3 regions of the Saccharopolyspora karakumensis genome follow, and region 3 is predicted to be linked to each of the others. Evidence: riboswitches for the same ligand, from Rfam matches in the RefSeq annotation. Region 3 holds a riboswitch; each other region holds the start of a gene.

Region 1 (7,046 bases), on a different contig from region 3:
CCGATCAGAGGAGTTGACACACCTTGACCGCCACCGAGAACCCGGCTCTGAGCCTGAGCACGCAGGCCGCGCGCAGGCTTTCCACGACCACCAAGACGCAGCCGCAGATGCAGGGCAGGACCTCCCGATGGTTGCTGAGGATGCTGCCGTGGGTCGACATCGAGGCAGGAACGTACCGGGTCAACCGGCGGCTGACCTGCGCGGCAGGCGACGGCCTGATCACCTTCACCAACACCGGGGACCAGGTGCGCGTGATCCCGCGCGAACTCACCGAACTGCCGCTGCTGCGCGGCTACGACGACGATTCGGCGCTGAGCGCGCTCGCTGACCGGTTCGTGCAGCGCCACTACGAGCCGGGGCAGCTGGTCTCGGTCGGCGGAGAACCGGCGACCGAGGTGGTGCTGATCGCGCACGGCAAGGTCGACAAGATCCGCAGCGGCGAGTACGGCGAGGACACCGTCGTCGACACTCTGGCGGGCGGCAGGTTCTTCGGCTCCCAGGTGCTGGCGACCGCGCAGTCCACATGGGACAGCACCTACCGAGCGGTCACGCCCTGCATCGTGCTCGCCCTCGATCGCGCGGCGCTGCACGAGGTCACCAGGCAGTTCGACGAGCTGCGCGCGCACGTGGCCGCCGAGTACGCCTCGCCGGCGCCACCGACCAACAAGCGCGGTGAGGTCGACATCGCGCTGGCATCCGGTCATTCCGGCGAAACCGCGCTGCCCGGAACGTTCGTCGACTACGAACTGGCACCGCGCGAGTACGAGCTCAGCATCGCGCAGACCGTGCTGCGGGTGCACAGCCGCGTCGCCGACCTCTACAACCTGCCGATGAACCAGACCGAACAACAGCTCCGGCTCACCCTCGAGGCGCTGCGCGAGCGCCAGGAGAACGAGCTGCTCAACAACCGCGACTTCGGCCTGCTGCACAACGCCGACCTGCAGCAGCGGCTGCACACCCGCACCGGGCCGCCCACCCCGGAAGACCTCGACGAACTGCTGTCCCGCCGCAGGAAGTCGCGGTTCTTCCTGGCACATCCGCGTACCATCGCCGCCTTCGGCCGGGAGTGCAGCAAGCGCGGCCTGTACCCGCAGACCACCGAGGTGCAGGGGCACGCGGTCCAGTGCTGGCGCGGTGTGCCGATCCTGCCCACCGACAAGATCCCGATCAGCGCCAAGGGCACCACCTCGATCCTGTGCATGCGCACCGGCGAGGACGACCACGGCGTGGTCGGCTTGCGCCAGACCGGGATCTCCGACGAGCACGAGCCCGGACTCTCGGTGCGCTTCATGGGCATCAACGAACAGGCGGTCCTCTCCTACCTGGTCAGCGCCTACTTCTCCGCCGCGGTGCTGGTCCCGGACGCGCTCGGCGTCCTGGAGAACGTCGAAATCACCCGCTGAGCGAAGGGAACCCGCAATGACGACGATGCAGCAGGACGCGAACCGCGCCGGTCAGGCCTTCGAGGCGCTGACCAGCAGCCGCACCATGGTCGAACCGGCGCTGCGCGCGGCGGTGGACCGGCTCCCGGACCGGATGCGCCAGGTCGCCGGCTACCACCTGGGGTGGCTCGACGAGCGCGGAAACCCGGTGCGCGCTGACCGCGGCAAGGCGATGCGGCCGACCATGGTGCTGCTCAGCGCCTCGGCCGTCGGCGGCGATCCGGCCGACGCGGTCCCGGCCGCAGTGGCCGTGGAACTGGTGCACAACTTCTCGTTGCTGCACGACGACGTCATGGACGGCGACGTCACGCGCCGACATCGGCCGACGGCGTGGACGGTGTTCGGCAACGCCACCGCGATCCTGGCCGGTGATGCGCTGCTGACGCTGGCGGCCGACGTGCTCGCCTCGTCGCAGCACCCGGAGGCGGCCAGCGCGGTGCGGATTCTCAGCAGCGCGGTCCTCGGCCTCATCGACGGGCAGAACTCGGACCTGGAGTTCGAGACGCGGGCCGACGTGGACGTCGCCGCGTGCCAGCGGATGGCCCGCGACAAGACCGGTGCCCTGCTGGGGGCCGCGTGCGCGCTCGGCGCGCTGCACGGAGGCGGCTCGCCGGAGCAGATCACCAGGTTGCGCAGCTTCGGCGAGCGGCTGGGACTGGCGTTCCAGCACATCGACGATCTGCTGGGGATCTGGGGTGATCCGGCGATGACCGGCAAACCGGTGTTCTCCGATCTGCGCACCCGCAAGAAGACCTTGCCGGTGGTCGCCGCGCTGACCTCGAGCTCCAGCGCCGGCCAGCGGCTGGCGTCCCTCTACTACCGGGAACAGCCGCTGGTCAGCGGCGAACTCGCCCAGGCCGCGGAGCTCGTCACGCTCGCCGGCGGGCGGGCGTGGAGCCAGGCCCAGGCCGATGAGCTGCTCGCCTCGGCGTTGACCGACCTCCGCAGAGCGGAGCCGGAGGAGGACGCGGCAGAGGCGCTCACCGCCCTGGCACACCTGGTGACGCGCCGGGACCACTGAGTCCCGGCGCCCGGAAACGACGGCTCCAGCCACCACCGCCGCCCCTCCGGGCTGGAGCCGTCCCCGGTCTCCGGGCGGTTCGCCGCCACGCGAACCGCCCGGCTCAGGCCTTCCGGCGGCTGCGGGCGAGCAGGCCGATGATGCCCGCGGTCACCGCGGAGATGACGAACGAGGTCAGCGCCGCGCTCATCCAGGTCGGGACGGTGAACCCGATGGCCTCGCGGGCACCGGTCCACAACTCCGTCCACCAGCCCAGTTCGCCGGGGTTGATCAGCTGGAAGGCCGCGAAGCCCAGCAGCCAGGCGATCAGCATCCCCCAACGGGAGGGAGCCTGCGACGAGACGTCCCACTCGCGGTTGCGGGCGTTGTAGAAGTAGTCCAACGCCAGCACGCCGAACATCGGCACGAACACCGACCCGATGAGCAGCAGGAAGTTGGAGAACTGCTCGATGTCCATCGTCAGCGCGGCCAGGGTGCTGATCACGCCGACGATCAGGCTCAGCAGCCGCCGATCGGTGCTGGGGCGCAGGTTCTGGATGGACACCGCGGTCGAATAGGTGTCGGCGAAGGACTGGTCGACCTCGCGCAGCACCAGCACGGCGAAGAACAGCACGCCCAGCGGCGCCGCCAGCAGCGGGTCGAACGCCTTGTCCCCGTCGAACCCGACCAGCGCCAGGCCGAGCAGGCCCAGCAGGTAGCAGGCGATCTGGGTGACCGAGTAGCCGACGGTCGCCGCGGTGAACGCACCGCCGGCAGACCGCGAGTGCCGCGAGTAGTCCGAGGCGACCGGCAGCCAGGACACCGCGACGGCCAGCGCCGCGTCGGCGCCCGGCCAGAACCCCTCCCAGGACCCGTCGTTCATCGGCGGCAACGGCTGGAGCAGCAGCTGCACGAAGAAGTAGACCATCGCGATGAGCACCGCCACGCTCACGTAGCGGCGCAGCAACCGCAGCGCGCCCAGGGGGCGCAAGGTCAGCGCGGTGGTGAGGGCTCCGGCGATGAGCACGTACAGCCACTGCGGTCCGCCGCCGAACAGCGCCTCGGCACCTTGGGCGATCACCAGGAGCTCGAACGTTCCCCAGCCGACCAGCTGGAGGATGTTGAGCACGGTCGGCACGTAGGACAGCCGGGTGCCGAACAGGCCGCGCAGCAGCATCATCGCCGGTGCGCCCGTGCGAGCGCCGGGGATGGCTGCGATGCCGACCATCAGGCTGCCCAGCACGGTCCCGACGACGGTGGCCGTCACGGCGGCTGCGAAGGACAGCTGCGGCACCCCTGCGGGTGCCAGCACCGCGAGCGCACCGCTGAAGCCGAGCAGGCTCACGCCGAGGTTGCCCCAGAAGGCTCCTTGGTCGAGCACGCCCAGCGTTCTGGGTGCCGGTTCGTCCAGGGTGTTCGGAACTTCGGACCGTTCGACGTCAAGCGCCATCGACAGCTCCCTACGCCGGCATTATCCGGACAGGTTCTGCGGTCGGTGGCGCGCTGCGTGCCACCCTCTCAGCCCGATCCGCCCGAGCTCCCGCGTGGATAAGTCGGGCAGACCCTACCTGATCGGGTGAAGCGGGGTAAGTCAGCGCCTCCTGTTGCCGAAAAGCCCCCGGGTGACCTCCCGACCGACGGCGCTGGCCGCGGAGCGCTCGAAAGGTAGGTCGATCCCGCCGCCGAGCCGGGGAGTGCCACTCGGTCGAGCGACGTGCGGGCGCGTCCGCACTAGCACCCCGAACGAGCCGCCAAAAGGCTCGTTGACCACCGGAAAGATCTCCTTCGACGGCATGGGCTGCATCGCTCGATGGAGTTAGAGTCTGGTCGGACCACATGGCTGTGAGCGAGCGTGCGTGAGGAGTGCGTCGTGACCGGATTGGACCGCCTGCGGGCGCGCGTCAGAACCGAGGAATCCCTGGTCGTGGCGTTCTCCGGTGGCGTGGACTCGGCACTGCTGGCCGTGGTGGCGCACCAGGAGCTGGGAGCGCGGATGCTCGCGGTCACCGCCGTGTCGCCGAGCCTGGCGGCCGAGGAGCGCAAGCGGGCCAAGAGCTTCGCCCGCGAGCACGGCCTCGCCCACGTCGAGGTCTGCACCGACGAGGCCGATCGGCCCGAGTACGCCGCCAACGACGGAAATCGCTGCTACCACTGCAAGTCCGCGCTGTTCGACGCGGTCGAGCCGCTGGCGGCGACGATGGGCGCGACCATCGCGCTGGGCACCAATGTGGACGACCTGGGAGATCACCGGCCGGGCCAGCGCGCGGCCGCTCAGCGCGGTGCGATCGCGCCGATGGTCGACGCCGGCCTCACCAAGGCCGACGTCCGCGCGGCCAGCGCCGAGCTGGGTCTGTCCACTGCGGACAAACCGGCCGCCGCGTGCCTGGCCTCCCGCGTCGCCTACGGCGATCCGGTCACCCCGGAGGTGCTGGCCCGCATCGAGCGGGCGGAGGCCGCCGTCCACGCCCTGGGGTTCCCGGTGTGCCGGGTCCGCGCGCACGGTCAGGGCACGGTGGCGCGCCTGGAGGTGCCCGCCGAGGACATCGACCGCGCCGCAGCGCACCACGCCGAGCTCGACGCCGCGGGCCGGGACGCGGGCTTCGAGTTCTGCGCGCTGGACATGGCCGGCTTCTCCAGCGGCCGGATGAACGTGCTGCTTCCGCTGCTGCCCACGCGGACGGCGTCATGACCGGCTTCAGCGATCTCGGCTACGCCAGGGTCGACACCGATCGGGAGTCCCGCCAAGGCCTTCCGGAGGTGGTCTACGGGCCCGGCAAGCGGCCGGAGGAGATCACCGGCATCGTGACCGAGCTGCTGGCGCGCAGCACCGGCCCGGTCCTGGTCACCAGGGTGGAACCCGAGGTCGCGGCGGCGGTGCGGGTGCCCGGGGGCGACTACGACGAGACGGCTCGGCTGCTGGTGTGGCGACCGGCCGAGCAGCGGGATTTCCGGTTGTGCGTGGCCACGGCGGGCACGTCGGACTGGCCGGTCGCGGCTGAAGCGGACGCGGTCGCCTCCGCGATCGGCCTGCGCACCCACGTGGTCCGCGACGTCGGGGTGGCGGGCATCCACCGACTGCTCGCCGCGAGCGAGGACCTCGAGAAGGCCGACGCGGTCGTCGTGGTGGCGGGCATGGAGGGCGCCCTGGCCAGCGCGATCGGCGGTCTGGTCTCGTGCCCGGTGATCGCGGTGCCGACCTCGACCGGGTACGGCGCCTCGCTGGAGGGCGTGACGGCACTGCTGGCGATGCTGACCTCCTGCGCGGCCGGGTTGACGGTGGTCAACATCGACTCGGGTTTCTCCGCCGCGATGGCCGCGCACCGGCTGGCGACGGTGTCCCGGCGATGATCCTCTGGCTCAACCCCGCGACCGGGCTCTCCGGCGACATGCTGCTGGGCGCGCTGCTCGGACTCGGCGCCCCGCTGGAGCAGGTGCGGGCCGCGATCGAGTCCACCGGCCTGCGGGGGTGGTCCCTGGACGCCGAGCGGGTCCAGGTGGACGGGATCGCGGCGACCAAGGCGGTCGTGACCGCCGACGACGACGCGCCGGAGCGGCACGCGGCGGAGCTGATCGAGCTCGCCTCCCGCGCCCGGCCGGAACCAGTTGCGCGGCTGGCCGTTTCCGCGCTCGAAGCGATCGCCCGGGTGGAGGGCCGGCTGCACGACCGCGATCCGGCGGAGGTGCACCTGCACGAGGTCGGCGGGCTGGACACCATCGTGGACACCGTCGGGGTGGCGGCCGCGTTGCACGAGCTGTCGGTCACCGCGGTGCATTCCGCTCCGATCGCGCTGGGATCGGGCACGGTCCGCTGCGCGCACGGTGTGCTCCCCGCCCCCGCTCCGGCGACGTTGCGCCTGTTGGAGGGCGCGGCGGTGGTCGGTGCGGACCTCGTCGGCGAGACGGTCACCCCGACGGGCGCGGCCCTCGTCGCGGCGATGGGAACCCGGTTCACCGCTCCCCCGGCGATGACGCTCGGCGCCACCGCCTACGGGGCCGGGACCAAGCGCTTCCCGCAGCACCCGAACGTCCTGTCGGCCTCGCTGGGGTCCGCGCCCGCCGGGTCGGAGCCGATGGTCGTGGTGGAGTGCAACGTCGACGACGTCACCGGCGAATCCCTCGGCCACGTCGTCGAACGGCTGCTCGACGCCGGCGCGGCCGACGCGTGGACCAGTCCGGCGACGATGAAGAAGTCCCGTCCCGCCCACGTCCTGCACGTGCTGTGCGCTCCCGGTGTCGAGGCGGAGCTGACCGAGATCGTGCTGGCGGAGACCGGCACGCTAGGCACCCGACGGCACGAGGTCCAGCGCACCGCGCTCCCCCGCCGCACCACGGCCGTTTCCGTGCGGGGACATCGGATCCGCGTCAAGCACGGCCCGCACCGCAGCAAACCCGAGCACGACGACGTCGCGGCCGCGGCGAAGGCCCTCGGCCTCCCGCTGCGCACCGTCGCCGACATGGCCCTGGACGCGGCGCGCGGCTGAGGTCCCACCCGAACTCACCGGGGGATGGTCGGTCCGGCCGGGTAGCCTCCGAGGCATGGCCATCAAGTTCGAGAACGTCGGCATCGCGGTGCGCGATCTCGAAGCGACGATCTCCTTCTTCAC
Region 2 (7,046 bases), on a different contig from region 3:
CTGCTGCGCAGCGTCCGCGCCTCCGGCCAGGGCGCCGATCTCCCGAAGGCGCTGCAGGCCGCGAACGTGCTGGCGCTGCGCCGCACCCAGGACCTGCTGGGCATGCCCGCGCTGCTGGACGGCACCGGCGAGGAGACCGACGACAACCACGCCACCCGCGCCGCGGCGATCGCGCTCGACGCGCTCCGCCAGGACGTCGCCACGCTGGCCTTCCGCCCCGCCGAGGAGCGCAAGGTCGCGGTCCCGGCGCTGCGCGCGGTCGACGACCTGCTGGGCGGCAAGTCCACGGCGAAGATCCCCGACATCCCGGCGAGCGGCGCCCCGGCCTCGGAACTCCTGGCGAGCTCCCTGGTCGAGAACGCCCTGCACGCCCGCCAGGCCATCGACCGGACCTTCGGCTACGACAACCCCTGGAAGAGCTACACGATCAGCTTCGTCCGCCCCGAACGCCTCCACATCCGCTAGGCCGGGCCGTTCGGATGCCGCGCGAAGTTCGAGTCGGGACTTTCGCGCTCGAATTTCGCGCGAAACTCGAAAACGACCCCGGATTCGGCCCTTGACCTGGTGCGACACGCCCGGACGCGGGGAACGTCCGGGCGTCGCGCGACGTTGGAACGCTCCCCGCGTCCGGGTGTGCTGTCAGGGTGGGTGTTCGGGATATCAGCTCATCGGGGTGCCCGGGCTGGAGGCTTGGGCCCAGAAGCGCTGGGGGATCCGGCCCGCTTGCGAGGCGAGGCGGCCCGCTTCGACGGCGCTGCGCATGGCCGTGGCCATGCGCTCCGGGTCCTGAGCGCGGGTGACGGCGGTGGCCAGCAGGACCGCCGAGCAGCCGAGCTCCATCGCCAGGGCCGCGTCCGAGGCCGTGCCGATGCCCGCGTCGAGGACGATCGGGACGGTGGCGCGGGAGACGATCATCTCGATGTTGTGCGGGTTGCGGATGCCCAGTCCGGTGCCGATCGGCGAGCCCAGCGGCATGACCGCCGCGCAGCCGACCTCCTCCAGCTTCAGCGCCAGGACCGGGTCGTCGTTGGTGTAGGCGAGGACGACGAAACCCTGGTCCACCAGCTGCTCCGCCGCGTCCAGGAGCTCGATCGGGTCGGGCAGGAGGGTGTCCTCGTCGGCCACCACCTCCAGCTTGACCCAGTTGGTCTCGAGGGCTTCGCGGGCGAGCTGCGCGGTGAGCACCGCTTCGGCGGCGGTGCGGCAGCCCGCCGTGTTGGGCAGCGCCTCGATGCCGAGCTTGCGCAGCAGGTCGAGGACACCGGTGCCGCCACCGGCGTCGGCGCGGCGCATCGCGACGGTCGTCAGCTCGGTTCCGGAGGCGATCAGCGCGCGCTCCAGCACGGCGAGGTTGTTCGCCCCGCCGGTCCCGGTGATCAGGCGCGAACCGAACTCGCGGCCGGCGATCAGCAATGGGTCGTCCACGGTCACCCTCCTTGCACTGCGGTGAGGACTTCGATGGTGGCGTCGGCGTGCAGCGCCGTGGTGGGCCACGACGCGCGCGGCACCACCGCGCCGTCCAGCGCCACGGCCACGCCTCGTTCCGGGACGCCGAAGTCGTCCAGCACGGACGCGAGGGTGGCGCCGGTGGCGACCTCCCGCGCGTCGCCGTTGATCACGACGTTCACTGCTGCCCTCCCAAACGGCTCGGATCGGTGGCCTTGATCAGCGGTTCCGGCTCTTCGCCGCGCAGCAGCGCCAGCACGGCGTCGACGGTGACCGGCGTGAGCAGGAACCCGCCCCGGTGATGTCCGGTGGCGGCGAGCACTCCCGGCTCCAGCCAGCCGATCACCGGCAGGTTGTCGGTGGTGCTCGGGCGCAGCCCGGCAGTGGCCTCGACCAGCGCGTACTCGGCGATGCCCGGCATCACGATCTCGGCGTCGGCGAGCAGGTCGCGGACGCCGCCGACGGTGACCTCGGTGTCGAAGCCGACCTCGTGCTGGGTGGCACCGAGCACCACTCCCCCGTCGTCGCGCGGCACCAGGTAGCAGGGCCTGCCGCGCACCGGACCGCGCACGGTGCGGGTCGGCGGTGGCAGCGCGGTGGCTCGTCGCCGCAGCCGCAGGATCTCGCCCTTGACCGGGCGGATCCGGTCGGCGAGCGCCGGGTGCAGCGAACCCGAGTGCGCGCCTGCGGAGATCACCGCGACATCGCACTCCACAGTGGACTCGGCGAGCTCGACCGCGCCCGGCCGGACCGCCTCGGCGCGTTCGGCGACGAACTGCACGCCCGCGGCTTCCGCTGCTGCGCGCAGCGCGGTCAGCGCGAGCCGGTTGTCCACCGCGAGATCACCCGGCACCTCCAGGCCACCGCGCACCGCGGGGCCCAGCGAGGGCTCGCGCCTGCGCAGCTCGCGTCCCGTCAGCCGGGTCACGCTGCGGCCCAGCCCGGCCAGGTACCCGGCGACGTTGTCGAGCTCTTCGCGGTCAGCACCGTCGACGCCGAACATCAGCGTGCCCTCGGTGCGCAACCCGGACGGCAGCCCGGCCGCGCGGCTGAGCTCGTGAGCGAAGTCCGGCCAGCGGTTCAGCGACGTCGAGCCCAGTTCGAGCAGTTCTTCCTCGCCGGGCCACGCCTCGGCGAGAGGCGCGAGCATCCCGCCCGCGACGTACGAGGCACCTGAGGCGGGGGCCGGGTCGACCAGGCTCACCCGGTTGCCGGCCGCAGCGGCGCGCCAGGCCACCGACAGGCCGACGACTCCGCCGCCCACCACCACGACATGATCGGTTCGTTTCTCAGACAACTCCACGCTCCCTGCGCCGGCATGACCCGGATCAGGTTCGACGGTCGGAGCCCTGCGCTCCCTCTCAGCCCGGTCCGCCGGGCTCCCGTGCTCACCACCGTCCACCGTACCCGTCAACAGATCGCGACGTCAGCGCCTGGTCCGGAGGATCTGCTGAGGAAGACCGCGGAGCCGCTGCTTCAGGTGTGGGACTCAGCCGGCACCGCCGCGGGTTCTCCAGCGGTTTCGTGGCGAGCACGCCGGGACGCCGTGCATTGGACATACATCAGGAGCGGCGCACGGAGTCCACGGAACCGCTCAGGTTCCGCTACCCGCACCGCAAAGCAAAGCATCCACGAAACAGGCTTTAGGCTGGGGACATGCCTGGATTGGACGGCTTCGGGATTCGCGCGCGCCTCGCCGAGGCGAAGTTGTACCTGTGCACCGACGCTCGCAGCGAGCGAGGTGACCTCGCGGAGTTCGCCGACGCCGCGCTCGCCGGTGGTGTCGACATCATCCAGCTGCGCGACAAGGGCACGGGCGGTGCTCCGCTGGAGGCCCGCCACGAGCTCGCCGCGCTGGAGGTGCTGGCCGAGGCCTGCGTGCGGCACGGCGCTCTGCTGGCGGTCAACGACCGCGCGGACGTCGCGATGGCCGCCGAGGCCGACGTGCTGCACCTGGGCCAGGACGACCTGCCGGTGGACATCGCCCGCCGGATCGTCGGCGACCAGGTGGTGATCGGCCGCTCCACGCACGACATCGCCCAGGCCGACGCGGCGGCGACCGAGCCGGGCGTGGACTACTTCTGCACCGGGCCGGTGTGGACGACTCCGACCAAGCCCGGCCGTCCGGCCGCGGGCATCGACCTGGTCCGGCACACCGCCGAGCACCGGGGGCACGGCCGTCCGTGGTTCGCCATCGGCGGCATCGGACCCGAGAACCTCGACGAGGCGATCGAGTCGGGTGCCGAGCGCATCGTGGTGGTCCGCGCGATCACCGCCGCCGACGACCCGGAAGCCGCCGCCCGCGACCTGCGGGCACGGCTCCCCTGACCTGACGACGAGCGACCCCGGGACCGAAGATCCCGGGGGTCGTCGTGCGCGAACGCGGGTGTCAGCGGGAGCCGCTGTCACCGATCACTGGGTCAGCAGGGAGACGCCGTAGGCCGACAGGGCCTCGTTGACCGGCTGGAAGTAGGTCGTGCCACCGCTGGTGCAGTCGCCCGAACCACCCGAGGTCATGCCCTGGGCCTGGTCGCCCGAGATGAACGAGCCACCGGAGTCGCCCGGCTCGGCGCAGACGTCGGTGCGGGTCAGGCCCTCGACGGTGCCCTGCTCGTACTGCACGGACTGGTTCTTGGCCTCCAGCGCGCCGCAGTGCCAGCCGGTGGTGGAACCGGAGCGGCAGATCGACGCGCCCTCCGAGGCCTCCGTGGATCCGGCCACGGCGACCGTGCCGCCGCTGTAGTCGTTCACCGCGGCCTGCGGGCTGTCGTCGGTGCCGACGGAGATGAAGGAGTGGTCATCACCGGGGAAGGACGAGCCCTCGAAGGTGCCGCTGGGCTCGGTGGTGGTGTCGCCCGTCCCGCCGCAGTGGCCGGCGGAGACGAACCCGCCCTCCACGGCGAAACCGACGGAGCAGCGAGCGCCGCTGCCGATGTAGTAGGCGTTGCCGCCGACGACGTCCATCAGCGTCCGGGGCTGCTCCTGCGACTCGACGACCTTCACCGCCTCGGCGGGCACGCCCGCGGCCTGCGCGAACTGCGCGGCCTCGGCGGCGGCACCCGGCTTGACGGTGACGACGACGGCGTTCTGCTTGTTGCTCGCGTACCAGCCGGTGACGCTCTTCGGCGCCTGCGCCTTGCCGGCGTTGAGGCCGTCGACGACCCCGTTGAGCTGCTTGGTGCTGAAGGCGACCTGGCGGACCTCGGCACCCGCGGCGCGGACCTGCTCGGAGCGGGCCGCGTCGGTCACGCCGACCACGAGCTTGCCCGTGGCGGAGTCGAAGTAGGCGCCGCCGAAGGAGTCGGCTAAAGCGTCGCGCAGGGTGCTCTCGGTGCGCTGAGCGGCGGACTCGAGCTGGAGCCGGTCGAGGGCCTGCTCCTTGGTGAGGCCGAGGTCGCGCTGCATCGCGTCGAGCAGCGTGCCCGCCACCGGGACGGCGGTGGGTGCGGTGGCGGTGGCCGGCATGGTCAGCGCGGCGACCGTGCCCGCGGTGACCAGAACGGTCCCGGCAATGCGAGCCGCGAGTCTACGTTTCATCTCGTGTCTCCCTTGTCATGACCTGATCTCTCAAGGCCCCGTCGCCGGTCCAGTATCAGATTTCCTCAGGGGAATCACATCCAGCTTTTAGCGCAATGTGCGCAAAACAACTCCGATTGATTTTCGATCAACCTCGGAATGAGGTGCATTTCACCGTTTTTCGCATTTATCGGAGCGGCACTCCCGGAGCGACCGACTCGGGTGTGGGTTCGGTGGTCGATGATTGCGTTGCGGGCGAACCGGTTTCGCTCGGATGCTGCGTCGGCGGCTGCGTCGGCGGCACGCTCGGGGCGGGTTTCTGCGAGCTGGCCGGCGGAGCGGATGGTTCCGGCGACGGCGTCTCGCTGGTCGGCACCGGTTCGCTGGTCGTGGGCTCGACGGGCTCGGCTCTGACCGGAGCCCGCGGCGCGGGCTGGAGCACCCGGCCGAGCGTCGTGCCGTCACCGCCCGACAGCGGGCGGCCGGTGAGGCCCTCGAACCCGGTCACCAGCAGCATGCTCACCGCGAACACCGCCGCGCACGTCGCACCGACCAGGGTCCAGCGCCCCCACCTGCGGCGGGGCACCGGCGGGGAGAGCACGGTCCGGGTGCCGGAACGCTCGGCGGCGGGCTCCTCGACGGCTTCCCCGCCCGGCCACTGCAAGCCCGTGACCTGGATCTTCCGGGTCGCTTCCTCGGCCCCCGAGACCTGGGTGGACTGGGTCCTGCGCTGCCGCAGCACCGAGGCCCGCGCGGCGGCGACCACCGCCTTCTCCCGGGTCTTCTCGATCGACCGCTGGTAGAGCGCGCCGCCGATCGTGATGATCACGCTGGTCAGACCCGCGCCCACGACGGTTCCCGCGACGCCGAGCCGGGAGCCCAGGAAGGCCGCCGTCACCGACGCCAGCGCCGCGCCACCGACCTGCGCCGGCGACACCTGCGTCTTCTTCTCGCTCTGCTTCTCCGGCTGATCTTCAGCCGAATCCGCTCCGCCCCTCGCCATTTCCCTCACACACGCAATTGGAGTCGCACATCTGCATCACCAACGCGCGTGCCGGGACGTATTCTCCGCCTCGGCCGCTTTCGTGAGGACTCCCACGACGTGTAACGAAAAGCGGTGTCACTGCGCGAAAACGCGATTGCGCACCGTTATGGGATCAGGCCGGCGGGTTGAGCCGCGCGACGAACTTGTACCGGTCACCGCGGTAGATGGAGCGGACCCATTCGACCGGGCGACCCTCGGTGTCGAACGAGTGCCGGGACAGCAGCAGCATCGGCAGGCCGACGTCGGAGCCGAGCAGTTCGGCCTCCTCCGGGCTGGCGAGTGCGGTCTCGATGGTCTCCTCGGCGTGCCCGAGCTCGACCTCGAAGGTCTCCCGCAGCACCTGGTAGAGCGACCCGCCGGACTCCAGCTTCGCGGTCAGGCCGCGGAAGCGGGCCAGCGGCAGGTGCGTGGTCTCTATGGCCATCGGTTCGGCGTCGGCCAGCCGCAGCCTGCGCAGCCGCAGCACGGCGGAACCGGCCTTGGTTCCCAGCAGGACGGCGAGCTCCTCGTCGGCGGCCTCCTCGACGACCTCCAGCAGCCGGGAGGTCGGCTGCCTGCCCTGGGCGCGCATGTCCTCGGTGTAGGAGGACAGCTGGAGCCGCTGGGCGACCTTGGGCTTGGCGGCGAAGGTGCCCTTGCCCTGCACGCGCAGCAGCCGGCCTTCGACGGTCAGCTCGGCCAGCGCCTGGCGGACGGTGGTGCGCGAGACGTCGAACTCGGAGGCCAGCGAGCGCTCGGTCGGAATCGGCGAACCGGGCGGCATCGACCTGAGCAGGTCGAGCAGGTGCTGCTTGAGCCCCCAGTACTTCGGTTCCCGTGGTGCGCGGCCCTGCGAATCCGCCCCGCCGGACACGGTCGTGTCGAGCATCGTTCCTCCTACCCGCCGCAGCCTGACCTCCGAGCATGCCCGACCGCGCGGCCCCGCGAAACGCGTCTCCGGCAGATCGTTCGCACTGATCAATTCAGACTTTGGTGTGCGTGCACACTAACGCCAATTCCTGTTGACAATGAGTGTCGCTCACCACAATCCGCGATGCCC
Region 3 (7,046 bases):
CCGCCGCTGCGGGCGCGAGCGGGGTCGCGGTGTCGATCAACTCGGGTTACTACACCAACAAGCACCGGTCGTTGATCGACCGCGGTTCCGGCTGGGAGCTAAGCGAGGGACTGCGGATTCCGTCGAGCCCGAGCGCCGGCGGCTTCAGCTCCGCCGCGCTGCGCGAGTTGCAGCAGCGCAAGGCGGCGCTGGCGAAGGCGATCTACGGCTGAGGGACCCGGTCCTGCTCGATGCGCACGGTGTCGGCGAGCGCGTTGGTCCCCTCCGGGGTGCGCGACTCGGGGATCTCGCACTCCGTGGCCTCGGGCTCGACCGCGGACTGCGGCCAGATCTGCGGCGCCTCGATGCCGGGGAGCAGCTGCGCGGACTCGGGAGCCTCGCGACCGTCCTTGCGGCGGTCAGCGATGTAGAACGGCGCGGCGGCCAGGATCGGGACCGACATGCCGAGAAAAACGATCAGAAGTGAAGACATTGCCCCAGAACTCCATCCACGCCTGCGGAAGATTCCGCCACTCACAACGCCCTGCTAGGACAGGGGGCTCGTCCAGCATGTCGCTGTGCGAGCCACTTCGTTAACACCCCAAGATTGTGTCACGCATCACAGAATGAATCACGCTGTGGCGTGGTGCGAAACGGATGACGGCCCGCCGCTCCCGGCGAGCCGTCATCGGCGTTTCCGAGACGCGAAACCCTTGTCATGCAAGGAATTTCGCAGTGGGCCAGGTTTCCTTGACCCACGCGCCGTTCCAGAACACCCACTCGTACTCGGTCGCCCGGGTGAACGCGGCGAACATCTGCTCGCGCGTCGCCTCGTCCGAGCGCGCCGCGACCTTGTCGACGAGCTCCCGGGCGGCCAGCACGGCCTCGGCGAACTCGTCGTCGGCGTAGGTGGTGATCCACGCCTTGTAGGGGTGGCCCTCGATGTCGCCGGTGGCGTCGAGGATCGTGCTGCCGACGTACTGGTACACCCAGAAGCACGGCAGGATCGCGGCCAGCAGCACCGGGTACGACTCGGTCAGCGCGCAGGCGCGCAGGTAGGACGTGTAGGCCAGGCACGACGGCGAGGTGTCCACACCGGAGATCTCCTCGTCGGTCAGGCCGAACTCGGCGACGTAACCGGCGTGCAGCCGCCGCTCCTCCACCAGCGCGCCCTGCGCGGCGCCGGCGAGGAACGCCGCGTCGGCCGCGTCATCGGCCCTGGTCGCCGCGGCCGACAGCGCCTGCGCGAAGCCGACCAGGTAGCGCGCGTCCTGCACGATGTAGAAGGCGAAGACGTCCCGCTCCAGGCTGCCGTCGGCCAGCGCCTTGTTGAACGGGTGGTCCACGATCGCCTGCTGCAATCCGGCGGTGCGCTCCCAGGCCTGGGCGCAGAACCCTCCGGCGGGCGGAGCGGGCAACGTGCTCATGAGAACCCCTCACACAATTCGGAATCTCGGGTGCGGTGGCGAAGCGGACGGCGGTGGTGACGCGAACCGTCCACGATTGAAGTCCGATGTGCCCGGACGGTTCGGACCAGAACCGCCCTCGGCCCCTCACCACCAGTGGTGGAAGTGGTGCACCGGGCCGTGGCCGTGACCCACGTCGAGGCGCTCCGAGGCGCGCAGGGCCTCGGTGAGGTACCGCTTGGCCTCGCGGACGGCCTCCAGCCAGTCCGCGCGCTGCGGGCGCAGCGCCGCGATCGCCGCCGAGAGCGTGCACCCGGTGCCGTGATCGTTGGTGGTGGGCACCCGCTCGCTGCTGAGGAACTCGGCCAGGCCGTCGCCGTAGAGCAGGTCGACGCTCGACTCGCCGCTGAGGTGCCCGCCCTTGAGCAGCACCTGCTTGGCGCCCAGCGCGGCCAGCCGCTCGGCCTGCGCGGGCATCTCGTCGGGACCGCCGATCTCGGCCTCGCCGAGCAGGTCGGCCGCCTCCGGCAGGTTCGGCGTGATCAGGTCCACCCTCGGCAGCAGCTCGTCGCGCAGCGCACCGACGGCCTCCGGCGCGAGCAGCCGGTCACCGCTCTTGGCGACCATGACCGGGTCGAGCACCACGAACGGGGGCGAGTAGCGCTCCAGCACGGCGGTGACCGCGCGGATGACCTCGGCGTTGGCCAGCATCCCGATCTTGACCGCGTCCACCCGAACGTCGTCGAGCAGCGTCACCAGCTGGTCGGTGATGAAGTCCGGCGGAACCTCCTGCACCCGGCTCACCCCGGTGGTGGTCTGCGCGACCAGCGCGGTGATCACCGACATGCCGTAGGCGCCGTTGGCCGAGAACGCCTTGAGATCAGCCTGGATTCCGGCGCCGCCGCTGGGGTCGGTCCCGGCGATGGTCAGCACATTGGGAGCCATGACGTCCCTCCGCTAGTACGAGCTAGGTCAGGTTCGACGGGTCTGTTCTCAGCCCTGGCAGGGCACCCCGCGTCACTGGCACCAACCTAACAACCCAGGGCAAGCCCCCGGCCCGCGCGGTTCACTCGATCAACCCGATCACCTGGCCGACGTGGAGCACTTCGCCCCGCCGCACCTGGTGCCACAAGGTCCCCGTGGCCAGCGCCGACATCCGGATCGCGGCGCCGTCGGACTCGGCGGGGCGCAGCTCGGCCAGCGGCTGGCCCACCCGAACCCGGCTCCCGTCGGAGGCCAGCCAGCGCACCAGCCGCCAGCGGGCCGGGCCCGCGCGCTCACCCGGCAGGTGAAGATCGGTCATCCCGGCCCCCCGGCTCGCCAGAGCCGCAAGGATGCGACGAATGCCGCAGCGGATGAGCCCACCGGAGGGAAAAGCCACCCCGATGGAGCAGTGCGACCGCGATCGATTTCACACCGTGAAAGCCCCCACCGGAAGGCGAGGTCATCCTTCGCAGCGGACTAAAGTGGAGGGCGATGGAAACCACGACCGATGCCCCAGGCTTCGCCCGCTCGCGCCGGCAGCGTCCCGAACAGGACCCCGCGCAGATCTGGGCGCCGCTAGCGGACCTGACCGAGGCCGCCGTCGCGGCCGCCGGATCGGGGACGGTGGCGATCACCCGCGGTTTTGACCGCAACAGCCGTCAGCGCGCCAAGGCACTGCGCGATCTGCTGGCCCGGCGCGACGTGCCCGCGATCGAGGTCACGCCCGCCCCGGGCAGCGACCGGTTGCTGGCCGACGTGGCGGTCAGCGCCGTGGTCAACCTGATCGGCGCCGGTTCGTGGCAGCCCTACCGGCTCGCCGCGCAGCTGCGCGCCCCGGTGCTGACCCCCAAGCCCGGCACCGAGCCGGGTGACGAGGTCAACCGGGACGTCATCGCCCTGGCCGGCGAGGAGTCCGGCAAGCGCGACGTCGCGCTCTCGCACGTCGCGGTGCGCGGCGACCAGCCCACCGAGGGCCGGCTGACCGTCTCCTTCGACGGCACCGAACAGGTCATCGACGGCGGCTGGCTGACCGCCACCGTGACCGGCGACCGGCTCAGCGTGCAGTTCGGCGGTCAGGAGCTGGACGAGCGGTCGGTCAACACCGGCGAGATCCGGATCGAGGCCTCCGACGCGCCGCACCGCCTGGTGCGCGACGAGCTCCCGATCGCCGACTTCGAGGGCGCGGTCGTGCTCTCCGCCGAGCCCGCGGGGCTGAAGGTACGTCCGGTCTGACGGTTTCTTGGGCCGGACGAGTGTCGTCGGCTAACAGCGTTCGCTCAGGGGCGATTCCCGGTTGTGGGGATCGCCCCGAGTTGCGTTCGGGCCCGCGAACCCGGCCGTGGCCGCGCACACTTCCCGTTGTTTCGGCGAAGTGCCGTCACGCCCCTCGGATCGGTGCGTCCCTCCACCAGGAGCGCGCGCTGCGCGGCTCCACCGCACCAAGCGGATCGGCACAGGGAGGCTGGGACTGTGGGGCCCAACCAGGAGTGGCACGTCAGCTGCCGCGACGTCGCCGGACGGCGACGAGACATGTCGGTGTTCGTCAACCACGGCCGGGTCGTCATCGTCGCGCCGCCCGGGGAGACGGCGGTGCTCTCACCGCTGGAAGTCGGCCGCCTGCGCGCGGCCTTGCGCGACGCGGTGGTCACCGCCGCCGGCGTCGACTAGGAACCTGGGGGTCGGCGCGGCGGGGGAAGCTCCTCCTCCCCTCGCCGCACCGCCTCACTTCGCCGCCCAGGCGGTGGGTCTTCCGGAGCGGTGAGGAGGGGATCCGCTCCGCCCCCTCGCGATCGCGGAACCGGGATACTCGACACGGAGGACTTGGCCGGGAGGATTACTCACGGCACAATCTACTCCCGAGTAGGTTTCACGGACGAGGGGTGACCGAGTGAGCGTTTTGCGGCGACTGCCCAGTTTTCTTACCAACCACGCCGCACCGGCACTGCACACCTTGTTCGTGCTGGCCAGACAAGGCGTCATCCGGCCCATGCGGCCGGACAAGCTGGCGCGCATCGCGCTGGCCTACCGCCGGTGGGGCATCACCCTGCCGCTCGGGTTCGCCGTCGGCGCCGCCCGCCACCCCGATCGCCCCGCTGTGATCGACGAGCGCGGCGCGCTCAGCTACGCCGAACTCGCCACCCGCACCACGCGCCTGGCCGCCGCGCTGCGCGACCGCGTTCCCGGCAAGACCCGCATCGGCGTGCTCACCCGCAACCACCACGGCCCCGTCGAGGTCATCGTCGCCGCGGCCAAGCTCGGCGTCGACGTGGTGCTGCTCAACGTCGGGCTCAGCACCCGCCAGCTCGCCGACGTGCTCGCCGAGCAGGACGTCAGCGTGCTCGTCCTCGACGAGGAGTTCGCCGGGCACCTCCAGGACCTGCCCAGCGACCTCGACGTCGTCCTCGGCTGGGCCGACGGCCCCACCGAGCACAACACCCTCGACCACCTCATCGCCACCGGCACCGGCAAGCAGGTGCCCCGGCCCAAGCGGCACTCGCGGCTGATCGTGCTCACCTCCGGTACCACCGGGACGCCCAAGGGCGCCCGCCGCCCCGACCCGCCGAGCCTGAACCCGGCCGGCGCGGTGTTCTCCCGCATCCCGCTGCGAGCGGGCGAGCGCGTGCTGCTCAGCGCTCCCCTGTTCCACACCTGGGGCATCGCCGGGTTCCAGCTCTCCGCCGTCCTCGGCGCCACCCTGGTGCTGCGACGCAAGTTCGACGCGATCGACACGCTGCGCACCATCCAGCGGCACCGCGTCGGTGGCATGTTCGGCGTCCCGGTCATGCTCCAGCGGATGCTCGACCTGCCCGCCGAGGAGCGCGAGCGCTTCGACACCTCGTCGCTGCGCGTCGTCGCCGCCAGCGGCTCCGCGCTGCCCGGCGACCTGGCCACCACGTTCCAGCGCGCCTTCGGCCCGGTCCTCTACAACCTCTACGGCTCCACCGAGGTCTCCTGGGTGAGCATCGCCACCCCCGCCGACCTGCGCGCCGCACCGTCCTCGGCCGGACGTCCGCCGCGCGGCACCACGGTGCGCATCCTCGACGACAACGGCGAACCCGTCCGCCGCGGCGAGACCGGCCGCATCTTCGCCGGCAACGACATGCTGTTCGACGGCTACACCAACGGCAACAGCCGCGAACGCCACGAAGGGCTCATGTCCACCGGCGACCTGGGGCGGTTCGACCGCTCCGGGCGGTTGTTCATCGCCGGCCGCGAGGACGACATGATCATCTCCGGGGGCGAGAACATCTACCCCAAGGAAGCCGAGGACGCCATCGTCGGAATCGCCGAGGTCTCCGAAGCCGCCGTCATCGGCGTCGACGACGCCGACTTCGGCCAGCGCCTGGCCGCTTTCGTGGTCCCGCGCGAGAAGGGCTCCATGGACGCCGACCAGGTGCGCGACCACGTCCGCAGCCGGGTGTCGAAGTTCGCCGTCCCCCGCGACGTGATCTTCCTCGACGAGCTCCCCCGCAACGCCACCGGCAAGGTGGTCCCCCGCGAACTGCGGACGCACCTCGACGGGTAGCCCCGAAGCTTGCGATCCCGACACTCTTGCCGCGATCAACCGGTCGCGGGAGTTAGGCTGCGTCGAGTGAATGACCGTCTAGTGTGGATCGACTGCGAAATGACCGGGCTGGAGCTCGGCAAGGACGCGTTGATCGAGATCGCCGCCCTGGTCACGGACGCGGACCTCAACATCCTCGGCGAAGGCGTGGACATCGTCATCCACGCCGCCGACGACGCCCTCGCGGGCATGCCCGAGGTCGTGCGCGACATGCACGACCGCTCGGGGCTCACCGAGGAGGTCCGCGCATCCCGGGTGACCCTCGCCGAAGCAGAGCAGCAGGTCCTGGAATACATCCGGCAGTACGTGCCCGACGTGCGGTCCGCGCCGCTGGCGGGCAACTCCATCGCCACCGACCGCGGGTTCATCGCGCGCGACATGCCGCAGCTCGACGCGCACCTGCACTACCGGATGGTCGACGTCTCCTCCATCAAGGAGCTCTGCCGGCGCTGGTACCCGCGCATCTACTACGCGCAGCCGGAGAAGGGCCTCGCCCACCGCGCGCTGGCCGACATCCGCGAATCCATCCGCGAGCTCGCGTACTACCGGCGCACCGCGTTCGTCCCGCGCCCCGGTCCGAGCAGCGAGCAGGCACAGGCCATCGCAGCCGAACTGCTCAGCGACCCCGGAGGGGTCAGCGGGACCACGCGAGCCCGCGAGGAGTCCTGAGACCCCGCTGAGCTGCTCGGACGCGAAAACCGGAGGCGGTGGAAATCCCGTGGCGGGCACACGCTAGGATGGTTTCCGTTGCTCCGGACGGGGCCCGCCAGGGCCGGTCCGAGCGGCCGAGGTGGGTGTAGCTCAGTCGGTAGAGCACTGGGTTGTGGTCCCAGGAGTCGCGGGTTCGAATCCCGTCACTCACCCTTCGAGGAGAACTCCGGCCGATCGCCAGACATGGTGGTCGGCCGGAGTTCTTTGCGTGGCGCGGCGATTTCGAGAGCGGAATTCGCGCGTCCCCTCCGCTCGAACCCACCGGTGATCGAAGAAGCCCTCGACCGGCGTTCGGTCAGGTCAGATCATCAACGTCCCGTTTGACACCGGTCGCTCCCCGGGCTAAGAACCACTGCACCGCAACCCGTTCGGCCCTGTGCCCAGCGGTGTTCGGAGCGCTC

The links. A riboswitch is a leader RNA that binds a small molecule or an ion and turns the genes downstream of it on or off. The one in region 3 is predicted to bind thiamine pyrophosphate.
Region 1: linked by a shared signal. The riboswitch ahead of E1202_RS16020 (purine-cytosine permease family protein) and the one ahead of thiD (bifunctional hydroxymethylpyrimidine kinase/phosphomethylpyrimidine kinase) in region 3 are both predicted to bind thiamine pyrophosphate.
Region 2: linked by a shared signal. The riboswitch ahead of thiO (glycine oxidase ThiO) and the one ahead of thiD (bifunctional hydroxymethylpyrimidine kinase/phosphomethylpyrimidine kinase) in region 3 are both predicted to bind thiamine pyrophosphate.

The regions. Positions count from the first base shown of each region.
Region 1 is NZ_SMLA01000022.1:3,867-10,912, forward strand. Features, by position in the region: gene E1202_RS16010 (family 2B encapsulin nanocompartment shell protein) at 24-1,403, shown strand; gene E1202_RS16015 (family 2 encapsulin nanocompartment cargo protein polyprenyl transferase) at 1,420-2,463, shown strand; gene E1202_RS16020 (purine-cytosine permease family protein) at 2,567-3,892, opposite strand; TPP riboswitch at 3,883-3,996, opposite strand; gene larE (ATP-dependent sacrificial sulfur transferase LarE) at 4,313-5,131, shown strand; gene larB (nickel pincer cofactor biosynthesis protein LarB) at 5,128-5,790, shown strand; gene larC (nickel pincer cofactor biosynthesis protein LarC) at 5,787-6,923, shown strand; gene E1202_RS16040 (VOC family protein) at 6,979-7,046, shown strand, end outside.
Region 2 is NZ_SMLA01000015.1:43,782-50,827, reverse strand. Features, by position in the region: gene E1202_RS12990 (FUSC family protein) at 1-465, shown strand, start outside; gene thiG (thiazole synthase) at 661-1,425, opposite strand; gene thiS (sulfur carrier protein ThiS) at 1,428-1,628, opposite strand; gene thiO (glycine oxidase ThiO) at 1,625-2,743, opposite strand; TPP riboswitch at 2,735-2,842, opposite strand; gene thiE (thiamine phosphate synthase) at 3,103-3,774, shown strand; gene E1202_RS12965 (S1 family peptidase) at 3,859-4,983, opposite strand; gene E1202_RS12960 (hypothetical protein) at 5,150-5,899, opposite strand; gene E1202_RS12955 (GntR family transcriptional regulator) at 6,120-6,875, opposite strand.
Region 3 is NZ_SMLA01000024.1:8,053-15,098, reverse strand. Features, by position in the region: gene E1202_RS16870 (polysaccharide pyruvyl transferase family protein) at 1-212, shown strand, start outside; gene E1202_RS16865 (hypothetical protein) at 203-472, opposite strand; gene tenA (thiaminase II) at 696-1,406, opposite strand; gene thiD (bifunctional hydroxymethylpyrimidine kinase/phosphomethylpyrimidine kinase) at 1,533-2,330, opposite strand; TPP riboswitch at 2,318-2,410, opposite strand; gene E1202_RS16850 (lipoyl domain-containing protein) at 2,452-2,688, opposite strand; gene E1202_RS16845 (hypothetical protein) at 2,862-3,602, shown strand; gene E1202_RS16840 (hypothetical protein) at 3,840-4,037, shown strand; gene E1202_RS16835 (AMP-binding protein) at 4,258-5,895, shown strand; gene orn (oligoribonuclease) at 5,962-6,603, shown strand; tRNA gene E1202_RS16825 (tRNA-His) at 6,725-6,797, shown strand.